Regions from separate parts of the Cellulomonas sp. P1_G12_2 genome, predicted to be linked through region 2. Evidence: predicted binding sites of a transcription regulator. Region 2 holds the regulator's gene; the other holds the start of a gene.
The links. The regulator HspR, encoded in region 2, represses chaperone genes until heat shock. The targets are predictions, from matches to a motif close to AAGTTGAGTCNNNNNGACTCAACTT.
Positions count from the first base shown of each region.

Region 1: clpB (ATP-dependent chaperone ClpB) is a predicted target of HspR. The motif match lies at 2,314-2,338, and genes of this name have one in related genera.

Region 1 covers NZ_JBFUBX010000001.1:522,524-529,829, reverse strand. The annotation lists gene clpB (ATP-dependent chaperone ClpB) at 1-2,269, opposite strand, end outside; gene AC1DXT_RS02635 (alpha/beta hydrolase) at 2,381-3,316, shown strand; gene AC1DXT_RS02630 (ion channel protein) at 3,288-4,556, opposite strand; gene AC1DXT_RS02625 (cation diffusion facilitator family transporter) at 4,558-5,553, opposite strand; gene AC1DXT_RS02620 (VOC family protein) at 5,657-6,439, shown strand; gene trmB (tRNA (guanosine(46)-N7)-methyltransferase TrmB) at 6,451-7,191, shown strand; gene AC1DXT_RS02610 (LysR family substrate-binding domain-containing protein) at 7,188-7,306, shown strand, end outside.
Region 2 covers NZ_JBFUBX010000006.1:11,778-19,083, forward strand. The annotation lists gene AC1DXT_RS16880 (ABC transporter permease) at 1-553, opposite strand, end outside; gene AC1DXT_RS16885 (ATP-binding cassette domain-containing protein) at 553-1,530, opposite strand; gene AC1DXT_RS16890 (aminotransferase class V-fold PLP-dependent enzyme) at 1,647-2,825, opposite strand; gene AC1DXT_RS16895 (heat shock protein transcriptional repressor HspR) at 3,111-3,533, opposite strand; gene AC1DXT_RS16900 (DnaJ C-terminal domain-containing protein) at 3,536-4,501, opposite strand; gene grpE (nucleotide exchange factor GrpE) at 4,576-5,136, opposite strand; gene dnaK (molecular chaperone DnaK) at 5,133-6,998, opposite strand; gene AC1DXT_RS16915 (SGNH/GDSL hydrolase family protein) at 7,212-7,306, shown strand, end outside.

The sequences.
Region 1 (7,306 bases), on a different contig from region 2:
CCGGCTTGAACGCGGTCCGCACCGCGGACATGACCGCCTCGCGCTTCTGATCGTCGGACAGGAGAGGGTCCACCAGGAACTGCGAGCCGAGGTTCGACGTGAGCACCAGGATCACGTTGCGGAAGTCGACCGTGCGCCCCTGGCCGTCGGTGAGCCGCCCGTCGTCGAGCACCTGCAGCAGCACGTCGAACACCTCGGGGTGCGCCTTCTCCACCTCGTCGAGCAGGACCACCGAGTACGGCCGGCGGCGGACGGCCTCGGTCAGCTGCCCGCCCTCCTCGTACCCGACGTACCCGGGGGGCGCGCCGACGAGCCGGGCCACCGAGTGCTTCTCGGCGTACTCGGACATGTCGATGCGGACCATGGCGCGCTCGTCGTCGAACAGGAAGTCTGCGAGCGCCTTGGCCAGCTCGGTCTTGCCCACGCCGGTCGGCCCGAGGAACAGGAACGATCCCGTCGGCCGGTCGGGGTCGGACACGCCCGCACGCGCACGGCGGACAGCGTCCGACACCGCGGCGACCGCGGGGCGCTGCCCGATGAGCCGCTCCCCGAGCACGTCCTCCATGCGCAGGAGCTTGGCCGTCTCGCCCTCGAGCAGCCGCCCGGCCGGGATGCCGGTCCACTGCGCGACCACCTCGGCGACCTCGTCGGGCCCGACCTTCTCCGCGATCATCGGCGCCGAGTCGGGCAGGGAGTCGACGGCCTCCTCGTCCGCCTCGGCAAGAGCGATCTGCTCCTGGAGCGCGGGCAGCTCGCCGTACTGGATGCGCGCGGCACCGGCCAGGTCGCCCTCGCGCAGCAGCCGCTCCGCGTCCGAGCGCAGGGCGTCGAGCCGGGCCTTCAGGTCGCCGACCAGGTTGTGCCCGGCCTTCTCCTTCTCCCACCGCGCGGTCAGCGACGCGAGGTCCTCGCGCCGGTCGGCCAGATCTGCCCGCAGGCGCTGCAGCCGGTCCGCCGAGGCGGGGTCGTCGGACTCGCTGAGCACGACCTCCTCCATCTCGAGCCGGGTCACGGCGCGCTGCAGCTCGTCGATCTCGATCGGCGACGAGTCCAGCTCCATTCGCAGGCGGGACGCGGCCTCGTCGACCAGGTCGATGGCCTTGTCGGGGAGCTGGCGGCCGGTGATGTAGCGGTCGGAGAGGGCGGCCGCGGCGACCAGGGCGGAGTCGGCGATGGTGACCTTGTGGTGCGCTTCGTACCGCTCCTTGAGCCCGCGCAGGATGGCGACGGTGTCCTCCACCGAGGGCTCGCCGACGAACACCTGCTGGAACCGCCGCTCCAGCGCGGGGTCCTTCTCGATGCGCTCGCGGTACTCGTCGAGCGTGGTGGCACCGACCAGGCGCAGCTCGCCGCGGGCCAGCATGGGCTTGAGCATGTTGCCCGCGTCCATGGCGCCCTCGGAGCCGGCACCCGCACCGACGACCGTGTGCAGCTCGTCGATGAACGTGATCACCTCGCCGTTCGAGCCGGTGATCTCCGCCAGCACGGCCTTGAGCCGCTCCTCGAACTCGCCGCGGTACTTGGCGCCGGCCACCATGGCGGCCAGGTCGAGCGCCACGAGCTTCTTGCCGCGGAGCGACTCGGGCACGTCACCGGCGACGATGCGCTGGGCGAGCCCCTCGACGACGGCGGTCTTGCCGACGCCGGGCTCGCCGATGAGGACGGGGTTGTTCTTGGTGCGGCGCGACAGCACCTGCACGACGCGGCGGATCTCGGCGTCGCGGCCGATCACCGGGTCGAGCTTGCCGTCACGGGCGCGCTGGGTCAGGTCCATGCCGTACTGCTCGAGCGCCTTGTACGTGCCCTCGGGGTTGGGCGTCGTGACCCGCGCCGAACCGCGGACCGCGGGCAGCGCTGCCGCGAGCGCGTCCCGGGACGCGCCCTGCGCGCGCAGGGCTTCGGCCACACCGGACTGGCCGGTGGCGAGGCCGAGCAGCAGGTGCTCGGTGGAGATGTAGTCGTCGCCGAGCGAGCGCGCCTCGGAGGACGCCGCCTCCAGCGCGGTCGACGTGGCGCGCGATGCCGAGGGCTGCGCGACGGTGGAGCCGCTGCTGGACGGGAGGTTCACCAGCATGGCCCGGACGGCCCGGCCGAGCGCACCGCGGTCCGCGCCGACGGCGTCGAGCAGGCCGTTGGCGACGCCGCCCTCCTGCTGCAGGAGCGCGTTCAGCACGTGTGCGGGCTCGAGCTGCGGGTTGCCGGCGGCCGATGCCTGCTGGATGGCGTCGCCCAGGGCCTCCTGGGACCGGGTGGTGAACTTGTCGTCCACGTGACCTCCTTGTGTGTCGAGTCTGCTCTTCGCAACCGCGGCCAGAGTTGAGTCTATTCCGCTCAAGTCTGGAAGCCACCTCGGCAGGTTCGCTCGTGCGACGATCACGCCATGACCGACGACGTGCTCGGGCCCGGCTGGACTGCTCAGACGCTGCCGCTGCGGCCCGACGGCCGCACCCCCGATCCCGTCGCCACCCTCGTCCACCGCACCGGATCACCCAGCCGACGCGCCCTGCTCTACGTGCACGGGTTCGTCGACTACTTCTTCCACACGCACGTCGGTGACGCGCTCGCGGCCCACGGCTACGACGTCTACGCGCTCGACCTGCGCGACTTCGGGCGCTCGATCCGCGACGGTCGGCCGCCCAACCACGTCACCGACCTGGGCGCGTACGCCGAGGAGATCGACGCCGCCGTCCGGATCATCCGCGCCGACCACGACGAGGTCGTCCTGCTGGGTCACTCGATGGGCGGGCTGGTCACGTCCCTGTGGGCGGACGCCCGCCGGGGCGAGCACCTCATCGACGCGCTAGTGCTCAACAGCCCGTGGCTCGACCTGCGCGGCTCGTGGTTCGAGCGCACGGTGTTCACCGCCGTGCTCGACGGCGTCGGCAGGGTCGCCCCGGACGTCGTCGTCGGCAAGATCGGTCCGTTCTACGGGCGCGCCCTGCACGAGGGCACCGGCGGGGAGTGGTCGTACGACCTCGCGTGGAAGCCTCACGACGGCTTCCCGGCCCGCGCCGGGTTCGCCCGGACCATCCGGCGCGGCCACGCGCGCGTCGCCCGCGGCCTGGACATCGACGTGCCGGTCCTCGTCCTGGCCTCCGACGCCTCCGGCCCCGACGACGTCTGGCACGACGCCCTGCTGACCACGGACTCGGTGCTGGACGTCGCGGACATGAAGCGGCTAGCACCCAACCTCGGCCCGGACGTCACCTACGTCGAGATCCCCGGCGGCACCCACGACCTGGCGCTGTCCCCCAGGCCCACCCGCGACACGTACGTCGCCGAGGTGCTCAGGTTCCTGGACGCGCGTCTGGGCTGACCGGGTCCATCAGCGGCGGGCGGTTGGTGACCACCAGCCACGCTGCGAGCGTGGCGAGCACCAACCCGACCAGCAGCGACACCTGCGGCACCACCGCGACCGCCATGAACAGGCTCAGCCAGCCGTTGCGGGTGGCGGCGACGACGATGCCGACCACGGCCGCCCCGACCGCGAGCGCCAGGGGCACCGCGTCCCACGCGGAGTGCACGGCGAACCCGAGCGCGACGCCGACGAACAGCGCGGGGAAGATGCGTCCGCCACGGAAGCCGGACGTGGCGGCGACCAGCAGCGCGGCCAGCTTGATGCCGGCCAGGGCCAGGAAGCCGAGTGCGGTCGTGGTGGCAGCCAGGCCGGGCAGCTCCTGCATCTGCGACAGCCCCTTGAACAGGGTCACCTCGCCGCCGAGCGCGCCGAGCAGGCCCAGCAGCAGACCCCCGGCCGTGAGCATGAGGACCGGGTGGCCGATCCGCAGGAACAGGCGGTGCATCGGCACGAAGAGGTACACGGCGACCAGGCCGACCGCGGCGGCGCCGACGGCGATGACGATCGCGTAGCCGAGGTCCTCCAGGCCGCCGTAGGTGTACGCGGGGACGTCGACGGACAGGTCCAGGTCCTCCAGCTGCAGCATGGTGAGCGCCCCGGCGGTCGCCGCGACCAGAGGAGCGAACAGCCGGTCCCACAGCGGGATGCGGCGGTCGCCCGCATCCAGCTCCGAGAGCAGCAGCGCGGCCGCGACGGGCGTGCCGAACATCGCGCCGATCGTGCCGGACACCGCGATGGCCAGCCACATGGTGGTCTTGACCTTCGGCAGGAAGCGCAGCCCGAGAGCCACCGCCAGTCCCACGTTGATCCCGATGATCGGGTTCTCCGGCCCGAGGCTCACCCCGCCCGCGAGCATGAGGACCAGGGCGAGCGCCAGCCCCGGCAGCACCCGCAGGCCCAGAGGCGCGGCGACCAGCTCCTGCGTGGCCGGGTCCGGACCCGCGTGCCCCGGCACGTAGCGGATGACGAGCCCGATGAGCAGACCGATCGCGGTGAGCACCCCGATGATCCAGAGCGCGGAGTTGGAGTCCACGCCGAGCGCCGCGCTCAGGTCGTCCCAGATCCAGCCCTCGAGCAGCTTGGCCAGCCAGCTGAGCGCGAAGAGCGTGAGCGCGCAGCCGATCCCGACGACCGCCGCGGGCACGGCGAGCCGCAGCAGGCTCAGGACCGGCACCCGGAACTCCTGCTCGGTCGCCATGTCAGAGGCCCGCGTCCTGGGGCTCGGACAGGGAGAGCGTCGCGCCGACCACCGCGGGCGTCGCCGAGATCCGCCGCTCCAGCGACGCGAGCACGTGCGACGCGTCGTCCTCGGCCATGTTGCCCGCCAGGTCGACGGCACCCACCAGGTAGATCTGCCGCGCGCCGACGAACTCGAGCCGGAGCTCGGTGACCCGGTCGACCTCGGGGAGCTCCAGCAGCGCCCGGACGGCCGCGGCCTGCAGGCTCGGGTCCACCGCCTGGCCGACGAGGAACCGCCGGTTGCGGTCGATGAGCACCACCGCGACCACGGCCAGCAGCACCCCGACGAGGATCGAGCCCACCGCGTCCGGGACAGGCGAGCCCGTCACCTGGTGCAGCGCGATGCCGACGAAGGCGATGAGGATGCCGACGAGCGCCGCCGCGTCCTCGAAGAACACCGCCCGCACGGTCGGGTCCGACGTCTCGAGCACGTGCTCGAGCACGTCCCGGTCCTGCCGGGCGGCGGCACGCTTCACCTGCCGTGACGCCTGCACGAACGAGATCCCCTCCAGCACCGCCGAGACCGCCAGCACCACGTACGCGATGACGAAGTCGCTGGCCGGCTCCGGGTGGATCAGCTCCTGGATGCCGTGCGTGATCGACACCCCGGCGCCCACCGCGAACAGCCCGATCGCCGCGAACAGCGACCACACGTACACCTCGCGGCCGTAGCCGAGCGGGTGCGTCGGGTCCGGGGGCCGTGCGGCGCGCCGCTGCGCGATGAGCAGGAACACCTCGTTCCCGGCGTCGGCCCACGAGTGCGCGGCCTCCGCGAGCATCGACGCCGCCCCCGTCATCACGGCGGCCACCGTCTTGGCGACGGCGATGAGCAGGTTGGCCCCGAACGCGACGACGACGGTCAGCGTGCTCTCGCCGTGGGACTCCTCCGTCGACCCCGCGGCGGACACCACGGCGACGGGCGGTTCCCTGGGGTCGCCCGCGGCGAAGGGTGCCATGAGACGTGACTAGCACAGGCACCGGGTGATGTCTCCCCCCACAGAGCGCGTTCTGGCTGGTCGCCCGGGTGCGGCCAGCGCGGCGGGGGTGTTGGGTGAGCGCATGACGACCCACCGCGAGGCATGGCCCACCGGCACCCCGGCGTGGGCCGACATCACGGTGCCGGACGTCGCCGCCGCACGCGCCTTCTACGGTCCGCTGTTCGGCTGGGAGTTCGAGGTCGGCGGTCCCGAGGTCGGCTCGTACACGCAGGCGTTCACCGACGGGCGCCGCGTCGTCGGCTTCGGCGAGCCCATGAACGAGGAGCCCGCGCCCCCGCCCGCCTGGTGCGTCTACCTCGCCACCCAGGACCTCCCCGCGACCGCCGCCGCCATCGCCGAGGCCGGCGGAAAGCAGGTCGTGCCGCCGATGCCGATCCTGGACCTCGGCAGCATGGGCATCTTCGTCGACACCGCAGGGGCCGTGTTCGGGGTCTGGCAGCCCGGCTCGCACACCGGCTGGGACGTGGTCGAGGAGCCCGGCTCGGTGGTCTGGTCCGAGGTCATGGTGCACGACCAGCCCGCCGCGGCCGCGTTCTACGAGCGGGTGTTCGCCTACGACGTCGAGGACCTGAGCGCGCCCGGCTTCACCTATGCGTCGGTGTCCGTCGGCGGCGCACCCGTGGCCGGCGTGGGCGGCTACGGCGCCCAGGCCGGGGCCGACGCGCCCGCCGCGTGGACCCTGTACTTCGGCGTGACCGACACCGACGCGTCGGCCGCGCGTGTCACCGAGCTGGGCGGCACGGTGGTCAGCCCGCCGACGGACTCCGCGTTCGGGCGGATGGCTATCGTGGCCGGGCCGTTCGGCGAGGTCTTCGCGCTGATGGGGCCGACGGCCGACGCCTAGGCTGGACCCTCGTGACCCTCCCGTCCGACGCGTTCCGGCACGTGGCGTCGCGGCCGCACGAGCCGCTGCGCACGTTCCACCCGCGTCGCGCTCCCCTGGGCCCCGAGCGCGAGGACGCCCTGCGGCACCTGTGGCCGCGGCTCGGGTTCTCGGTGCACGACGCGGGCTCGCCGATGCCAGTGGCGCCCGACGGCTCCCTGGACACGGTCGCGCTCTTCGGGCGGTCGGCTCCGGTGGTGCTGGAGATCGGGTCGGGCATGGGCGAGACGACGACCGCGATGGCCGCCGCCGATCCCGCGCGGGACTACCTGGCGGTCGAGGCGCACCTGCCCGGCGTCGCGAACCTCCTCGGCCTGGTCGACCGCGCGGGGCTCACCAACGTCCGGGTGGCCCACGGCGACGCGCTGGACCTCGTGCGGACCGCCGTAGCCGAGGAGTCGCTCGACGCCGTGCACGTGTTCTTCCCCGACCCGTGGCCCAAGGCCCGCCACCACAAGCGCCGCCTGGTGCAGCCGTCGCACGTCGCGCTCCTGCGGTCGCGGCTGCGGCTCGGCGGCACCCTGCACTGCGCCACCGACTGGGCCGAGTACGCCGACGCGATGCTCGCCGTGCTCGCGGCCGACCCGTCCCTCGAGAACACCGTGGACGCGTTCGTCCCGCGTCCGCCGCACCGGCCGGTCACCAAGTTCGAGCAGCGCGGCCTCGACCTGGGCCACGAGGTCCACGACCTGGTGTTCCGGAGGATCCGATGACGTTCCGCATCCTGCTCGTCCCCGGCGTCAACCCCGACCGCTGGCTGCGCGTCTGGCAGGAGCGGCTGACGGACGTCCCGGTCGAGCTGGTGCACGCGCAGCCCGACGAGGCCGT
Region 2 (7,306 bases):
TCATGCCGACGAACACCGACACCCAGGACAGAGACAGGGCGAACACCACGGCGAGCAGGCAGCCCGCGACGGCGCTGAACGGGTCGGTGAGGATCCGGAAGCCCATCAGGTACCCGATGCCGAGCGTCATCACCGTGACGATCACGTAGCGGACGACGTCCCCGAGCACCGCCCCGATCAGGGGTGCCGACCGTGGGATGGGCAGCGACTTGAACCGGTCGAAGATCCCCTTCTCCAGGTCGGTGTTGAGGTTGACCCCGATGGCGATCGCACCGGTCGCGATGGTCTGCGCGAGGATGCCCGGCAGCAGGAACTGCAGGTAGGTGTGGGTGTCACCCGCCACCGCCCCGCCGAAGATGTAGACGAAGATCACCAGGAAGATCGCCGGCTGGAGCGTGACGTCGATCAGAGCCTCGGGCGTCCGCCACGTCTTGATCAGGCTCCGCTTGGCCAGCGACAGGGAGTGCCGGACCAGCGGGAACGGCTTGCGGGCGACCGGGGCGGCCGACGTGGGGACCGCGCGAGGGGAACGGTGCTCGGTGAGCGTGGTCATCAGGCCACCTCCTTCGTGGTGGTGGTGTCATCCTCGGACGCCGTGCGGCCGGTGAGCGAGAAGAACACCTCGTCGAGGCTGGGCAGGTGCAGGGACAGCTCGGTGACGCCGATGCCGGCGCTCGCCAGCCGCGACACCGTGGCGGTCAGGGCGGAGTCGTCCTGCACGGGGACCGCGAGGACGCCCTTGCGGATCTCCTCCGGCGCCGACCCGGAGGTCACCTGACCGAGGATGGTCGCGGCCTCCGCCATGCGGCTCAGGTCGGACGGGCGCACCTCGAGGGTCTGGCCGCCGACGATCCGCTTGAGCCCCTCGGGGGTGTCGTGCGCGATGACCCGACCATGGTCGATGACCGTGATCTCGTCGGCCAGCGCGTCCGCCTCCTCCAGGTACTGCGTGGTGAGCAGCACGGTCGATCCGTCGGTGACCAGCGAGCGGACCACGTCCCACATGTCCTCGCGCTTGGAGGGGTCCAGGCCGGTGGTCGGCTCGTCGAGGAAGATGACGTCGGGACGGCCGACGAGGCTCGCCGCGAGGTCGAGGCGGCGACGCATGCCACCCGAGTAGGTCTTGGCGGGCCGGTCCGCCGCGGCGGTCAGGTCGAACCACTCGAGCAGCTCGGCGGCGCGGGCGCGGGCGCCGACCCTTCCCAGATCGAGCAGCGTGCCGAACAGGACGAGGTTCTGCCGGCCGGACAGGTCTTCGTCGACGGAGGCGTACTGGCCCGTGAGGCCGATCGACTGGCGGACGCGCTCGGCGTCCTTGACCACGTCGAAGCCGCCGATGCGGGCGTGGCCGGCGTCCGGGACGAGGAGGGTGGACAGGATGCGGACCGCAGTCGTCTTGCCGGCGCCGTTGGGGCCGAGCACGCCGAGGACGGTGCCGCGAGAGACGGCGAGGTCGACGCCTTGGAGCGCCTTCGTCTCACCGAAGTGCTTGACGAGGCCTTCTGCCTCGATCACCAGGTCGTGTGTCATGGCTCCAGGCTGGAGGAGCCCGCTGACAGGGCCCCGACACGGCGCTGACACGCTCCATGTCGGTGGGACGTCCGAGGAAGTGAGCGCTGGAGCGACCAGATGCTCGGACGTCCGGGTCAGCGCAGTGCCGCGAGCAGGCGGTCGAGCTCGTCGTCGGACGTGTAGTAGTGCGGGCTCGCGCGGACGACCTCCGTCAGTCCCCGGACGCCGTAGTCCAGCTGGGCCGACGAGATGCGCGTGACGCTCACGTTCACACCGGCGGCGGCGACGCGGGCGCGGACGTCATCGGCACGCATCCCGTCGACCGTGAAGGTGACGATGCCGGACCGCCGCACCCCCTTGTCACGCACGGTGACTCCGAGGGTCTGGGCGAGCTCTTCGCGGAGGCGTGCCGCGAGCGCGGTGACCCGCTCCTCGATCGCGGGCAGCCCGATCGCGAGCGCGTAGTCCGCCGCCGCGCCGAGGCCGAGGTTGTCGGCGATCGACCGCTCCCACGTCTCGAACCGCAGGGCGCCCGGGACCACCTCCCAGGTCGTCGGCGACGACCAGGTGGCCGCGCCGAGGCCGAGGACGGGCGGGACCAGCCGCTCGGTGATCGCACGGGAGGCGTAGAGGAAGCCGGTGCCGCGGGGGCCGCGCAGGAACTTGCGGCCGGTCGCGGCGAGCAGGTCGCAGCCGAGGGCGGTCACGTCGACGTCGAGCTGGCCGACCGACTGGCACGCGTCGAGCAGGAACGGGACGCCTGCCTTGCGCGTGAGAGCGCCGACCTCCACCGCCGGGTTCACGACACCTCCCCCGGTCGGGATGTGCGTCAGGGCGACGAGGGCGACGTCGTCGTCGAGCCGGCGCTCCAGCTGGTCCAGGTCCACCTGCCCGTGCTCGTCGTCCTCGATGATCTCGAGCGTGGCGCCCGTGCGCTCGCACGCCTGGAGCAGGGCGATCGCGTTGCTGATGTACTCCGTGCGCGCCGTGAGGATCCGCTGGCCCTGCGTGAGCGGCAGCGACGAGAACGCCACGTTCCAGGCGGCGGTCGCGCTCTGCACCAGGGCGATCTCGTCGGGCTGCGCGTGGATCAGCCGCGCGACCGAGCCGTACACCGCCGCGACGCGGTCCTCCGACTCGGCCTCCGCCTCGTACGGACCGATCTCCGCCTCGCGCCGCAGGTGCGCGACCACCGTGTCCGTCACAACGCGGGGGCGCAGGGCTCCGCCGGCGTTGTTGAGGTGGGCGACGTGCTCGACGCCGGGCGTGTCACGGCGGGCGCGGTCGAGGTCAATGCCGAGATCGATCGTCACGGCGCCGAGTGTAGGCAGCCGACCCGCGGTGCCCTATGGCCACCCGCGACGACGTGGCTCCTCGGACGTCCGCAGATTCGAGTGCCTGGACGACCGAACGCGCGGACGCTGCGGGCGTCGAGAGCTGGGGTCCGCAGATTCGAGCGCTCCCGCAACCGGATGCGCGGACGTCCGCACTCGAGGAGGCTCCAGGGCGCTCGAGTGCGGACGTTGCTGGGTGGTGGTGCGGGACGTCCGCGCTCGTGTGGGCTCCAGGCCCATCGAGTGCGGACGTTGCGGTGGGGGTCAGCGGGAGCTGGGGCGCCAGAGGACTACTGCTGCGCGGTCGGTCGTCGTCGTCGGGCGGCGGAGGCGGTTGGCCGTGCGGTTGACCGCGACCACGTCGCCGCGCGGGTCCGCCGTGAAGACGCGGCGGCCGGGGTCGACGAACGCGCGCAGGTACTCGATCTGCCGCTTCAGCCCCTCGAGCTCCGCCTCGAGCTCGAGGATCCGCTTGATCCCCGCCAGGTTGACGCCCTCGTCCTGCGACAGCCGTTGCACCTCGCGCAGGGTCGCGATGTCCCGCAGGGAGTACCGGCGGCCGCGGCCGCTCGCGCGGCTGGGGCTGACCAGGCCGAGGCGGTCGTACTGGCGCAGGGTCTGCGGGTGCATGCCGGCCAGCTCGGCGGCGACCGAGATGACGTACACCTTGGCGTCCTCGCCGGCCATGGCTACTTCTTCGCCGCGGCGAGCAGGTCCGCGCGCACGTCCTCACCGGACGTCGCGATGCCGAACGCCTGGACGGCCTCGCGGGCGGCGGCGTTGAGCCGCTGGGGCACGACGACCTGGACGGTGGTCAGCAGGTCGCCCTTGGTGCCGGGGACACCCTTGCCCTTGACGCGCAGGACACGCCCGGACGGGGTGCCCTCGGGCACGCGGACGCGGACGGTGGACCCGTCGAGCGTCGGCACCTCGATCGTCGCGCCCAGGGCGGCCTCGTCGAAGGCCACGGGCACGGTGATGCGCAGGTTGTCGCCGTCGAGGGAGAAGACGGGGTGCGGTGTGACGCGCACGGTGATCACCAGGTCGCCCGCGGGGGCGCCACGGTCACCGGGTCGGCCCTTGCCACGCAGCCGGATCTTCTGGCCGTCGCGGACGCCGGCGGGGATGCGGGCGTTCACGGTCCGGCCCTCGACCACGAGCGAGACGGTCGATCCCTCCACGGCCTGCCGGAACGGGAGCGTCGCGCTGGTGGCCAGGTCGGCACCCTGCTGCGGGCCGGGGGCGAACCCGCCACCCGCGTTGCCGAACAGCCCGCCGAGGATGTCCTCGAACCCCGACGCACCACCGGGGGCGTTGGTGTAGCGGACGCGACCGCCGCCCTGCTGACCGCCGAACATGCCACCGAAGACGTCCTCGAACCCCGCGCCGCCGCGACCGCCCGACGTGAACCGCGGGCCGCCCGCCATGGCGCGCAGCTGGTCGTACTGGCCGCGCTGCTCGGTGTCGGACAGGACCGCGTAGGCCTCGCCGACGTCCTTGAACCGGGCCTCAGCCTTGGCGTCGCCCGGGTTGTGGTCCGGGTGCATCTGGCGCGCGAGCTTGCGGTACGCCTTCTTGATGGTGGCGGCGTCGGCATCCTTGGGCACGCCGAGGACGGAGTAGAAGTCCTTCTCGAGCCAATCCTGTCCGGTCACGCCGCCTCCTTCCTTGAGTCTGTGGAGCAGCGTCCGGGCAACGACCTGCTCGTTGCCCGGACGCTACCCGTGTTCTACGCCTCGGGGTCCACGACCGCGACGCGGGCCGCCCGGATGATCCGGTCGGGCGTGCGGTACCCCGGCTGGAGCACCATCTGCACGGTCGACTCCGAGACGTCCGGGGCGTGCGAGTGCATGAGCGCCTCGTGGATCGCGGGGTCGAACGGCTCGCCGACCGCGCCGTAGCGGGTCACCCCGAAGCGACCGAGGGTCGCGTCGAGCTTCTCCGCGATGGGCAGGAACGGTCCGGTGAGGTCACCGTGCTGGCGAGCCAGCTCGATGTCGTCCAGCACCGGGATCAGCGCCTCGACGATCTCGTGCACGCCGCGGTCGTGGGCGGCGAGGGCGTCGGCCTTCGACCGCTTCACGAACCCGGAGTACTGCTGCTCGAGGTTGTAGTACGCCGCCTTGGAGCGCTGGAGCTCGTCCAGACGCTCGGCGGCGAGCTTCTCCGCCTCGACGAGACCCTCGAGGACGACCTCCTCCTCGGCGGAGGCCGCGATGGACTCCGCGTCGGCGAGGATCTGCTCCTCGGGCGTCAGGTCGCCGTCGGCGTCCTCGGTCCCGGACGTCACTTCGATGCCGCCTCGTCCTCGTCGTCGACGATCTCGGCGTCCACGACGTCCTCGTCGGACGACGTGTCAGCCGCAGGCTGCTCGTCGGCCGGCGCAGCGCCCGCCATGTTCTCGGCGGAGTAGATCGCCTCGCCGATCTTCTGGCTCGCCGCGAGCAGGGCCGAGTGCTTGGCCTTGACCGCGTCGATGTCCGTGCCCGCCAGCGCCGTCTTGAGCTCGCCGACCGCGGCCTGGACCTCGGTCTTGACGTCGTCGGGCAGCTTGTCGGCGTTGTCGACCAGCAGCTTCTCGGTCGAGTAGACGAGCTGCTCGGCGGAGTTGCGGGTCTCGGCCTCCTCGCGACGCGCCTTGTCCTCGGCGGCGTGCTCCTCGGCCTCGCGCACCATGCGCTCGATGTCCTCCTTGGGGAGGGCCGAGCCGCCGGTGATCGTCATCGACTGCTCCTTGTTGGTGCCGCGGTCCTTGGCGGACACGTGCACGATGCCGTTGGCGTCGATGTCGAACGTGACCTCGATCTGCGGCACACCACGCGGCGCGGGCGCGATCCCGGTCAGCTCGAACGTGCCGAGCGGCTTGTTGTCCCGCGCGAACTCACGCTCGCCCTGGAACACCTGGATCAGCACGGACGGCTGGTTGTCCTCGGCCGTCGAGAAGATCTCCGAGCGCTTGGTCGGGATGGCCGTGTTGCGCTCGATGAGCTTGGTCATCACGCCGCCCTTGGTCTCGATGCCGAGGCTCAGCGGGGTGACGTCGATGAGCAGGACGTCCTTGCGGTCGCCCTTCATGACGCCGGCCTGCAGAGCGGCACCGACGGCGACGACCTCGTCCGGGTTGACGCCCTTGTTGGGCTCCTTGCCGCCGGTCAGCTCCTTGACGACCTCGCTGACGGCCGGCATACGGGTGGAGCCGCCGACGAGCACGATGTGGTCGATCGCGGACAGCTGGATTCCGGCGTCACGGATGACGGACCGGAACGGCTCCTTGGTGCGGTCGAGCAGGTCCTGCGTCATCTGCTGGAACTGCGCACGCGTGAGCTTGGTGTCCAGGTGGACCGGGCCGTTCTCGCTCATGGACAGGTACTGCAGCGAGATGTTGGTGCTCGTCGCGGACGAGAGCTCCTTCTTGGCCTGCTCCGCCGCCTCGCGCAGACGCTGCACGGCGATCTTGTCCTTGGCCAGGTCGACGCCCGTGGAGTTCTTCACCTCGGAGACCAGGAAGTCGACGATCCGGTTGTCCCAGTCGTCGCCGCCGAGCCGGTTGTCGCCGGAGGTCGCGCGGACCTCGATCGTCGAGAAGCCGTCGTCGTCCTTGCCCACCTCGAGGAGGGACACGTCGAACGTGCCGCCACCGAGGTCGAAGACGAGGATGAGCTCGTCCTCCTTGCCGCGCTCCAGGCCGTAGGCCAGGGCGGCCGCGGTGGGCTCGTTGATGATGCGCAGGACGTTGAGGCCCGCGATGGCGCCGGCGTCCTTGGTGGCCTGGCGCTCGGCGTCGTTGAAGTACGCCGGGACCGTGATGACCGCGTCGGTGACGGGCTCGCCCAGGTAGGCCTCCGCGTCACGCTTGAGCTTGGAGAGCACCCGCGCGCTGATCTCCTGCGCGGTGTACTTCTTGTCATCGATCGCCTGCGACCAGTCCGTGCCCATGTGCCGCTTGACGGACGAGATCGTGCGCTCGACGTTGGTGACGGCCTGGCGCTTGGCGATCTCGCCGACCAGCACCTCACCCGTCTTGGAGAACGCGACCACCGACGGCGTCGTGCGCGACCCCTCGGCGTTGGCGATGACCGTGGGCTCGCCGCCCTCGAGGACTGCGACCACCGAGTTGGTGGTGCCGAGGTCGATGCCGACTGCTCGTGCCATGTGTGTGCCTTCTTTCGTGTCGTACTGGGGTGTGTCGTCTCGCTCTTGAGTCCGGCTGGCTCAAGTCTGCGTCGGGTTGGGGCTCGGCGCAAACTCGGGTGGGTCGAACTTGAGTCTGTTGGGCTCAACCTTGCGAGTGCGCGTCGCATTCCCCCGGCGGCAGCGGGAGCCGCTCGACCGGCACGCGTCCGGCGATGTGGCTACGGTGCAGTGATGAAGCGCTCGTTGCGCACAGCGCGGTCCGCCGTCCTCGCCGTGCTCGCGGCGCTCGCCCTCGTCGGCTCAGCCGGCTCCGTCGCCAGCGCTGC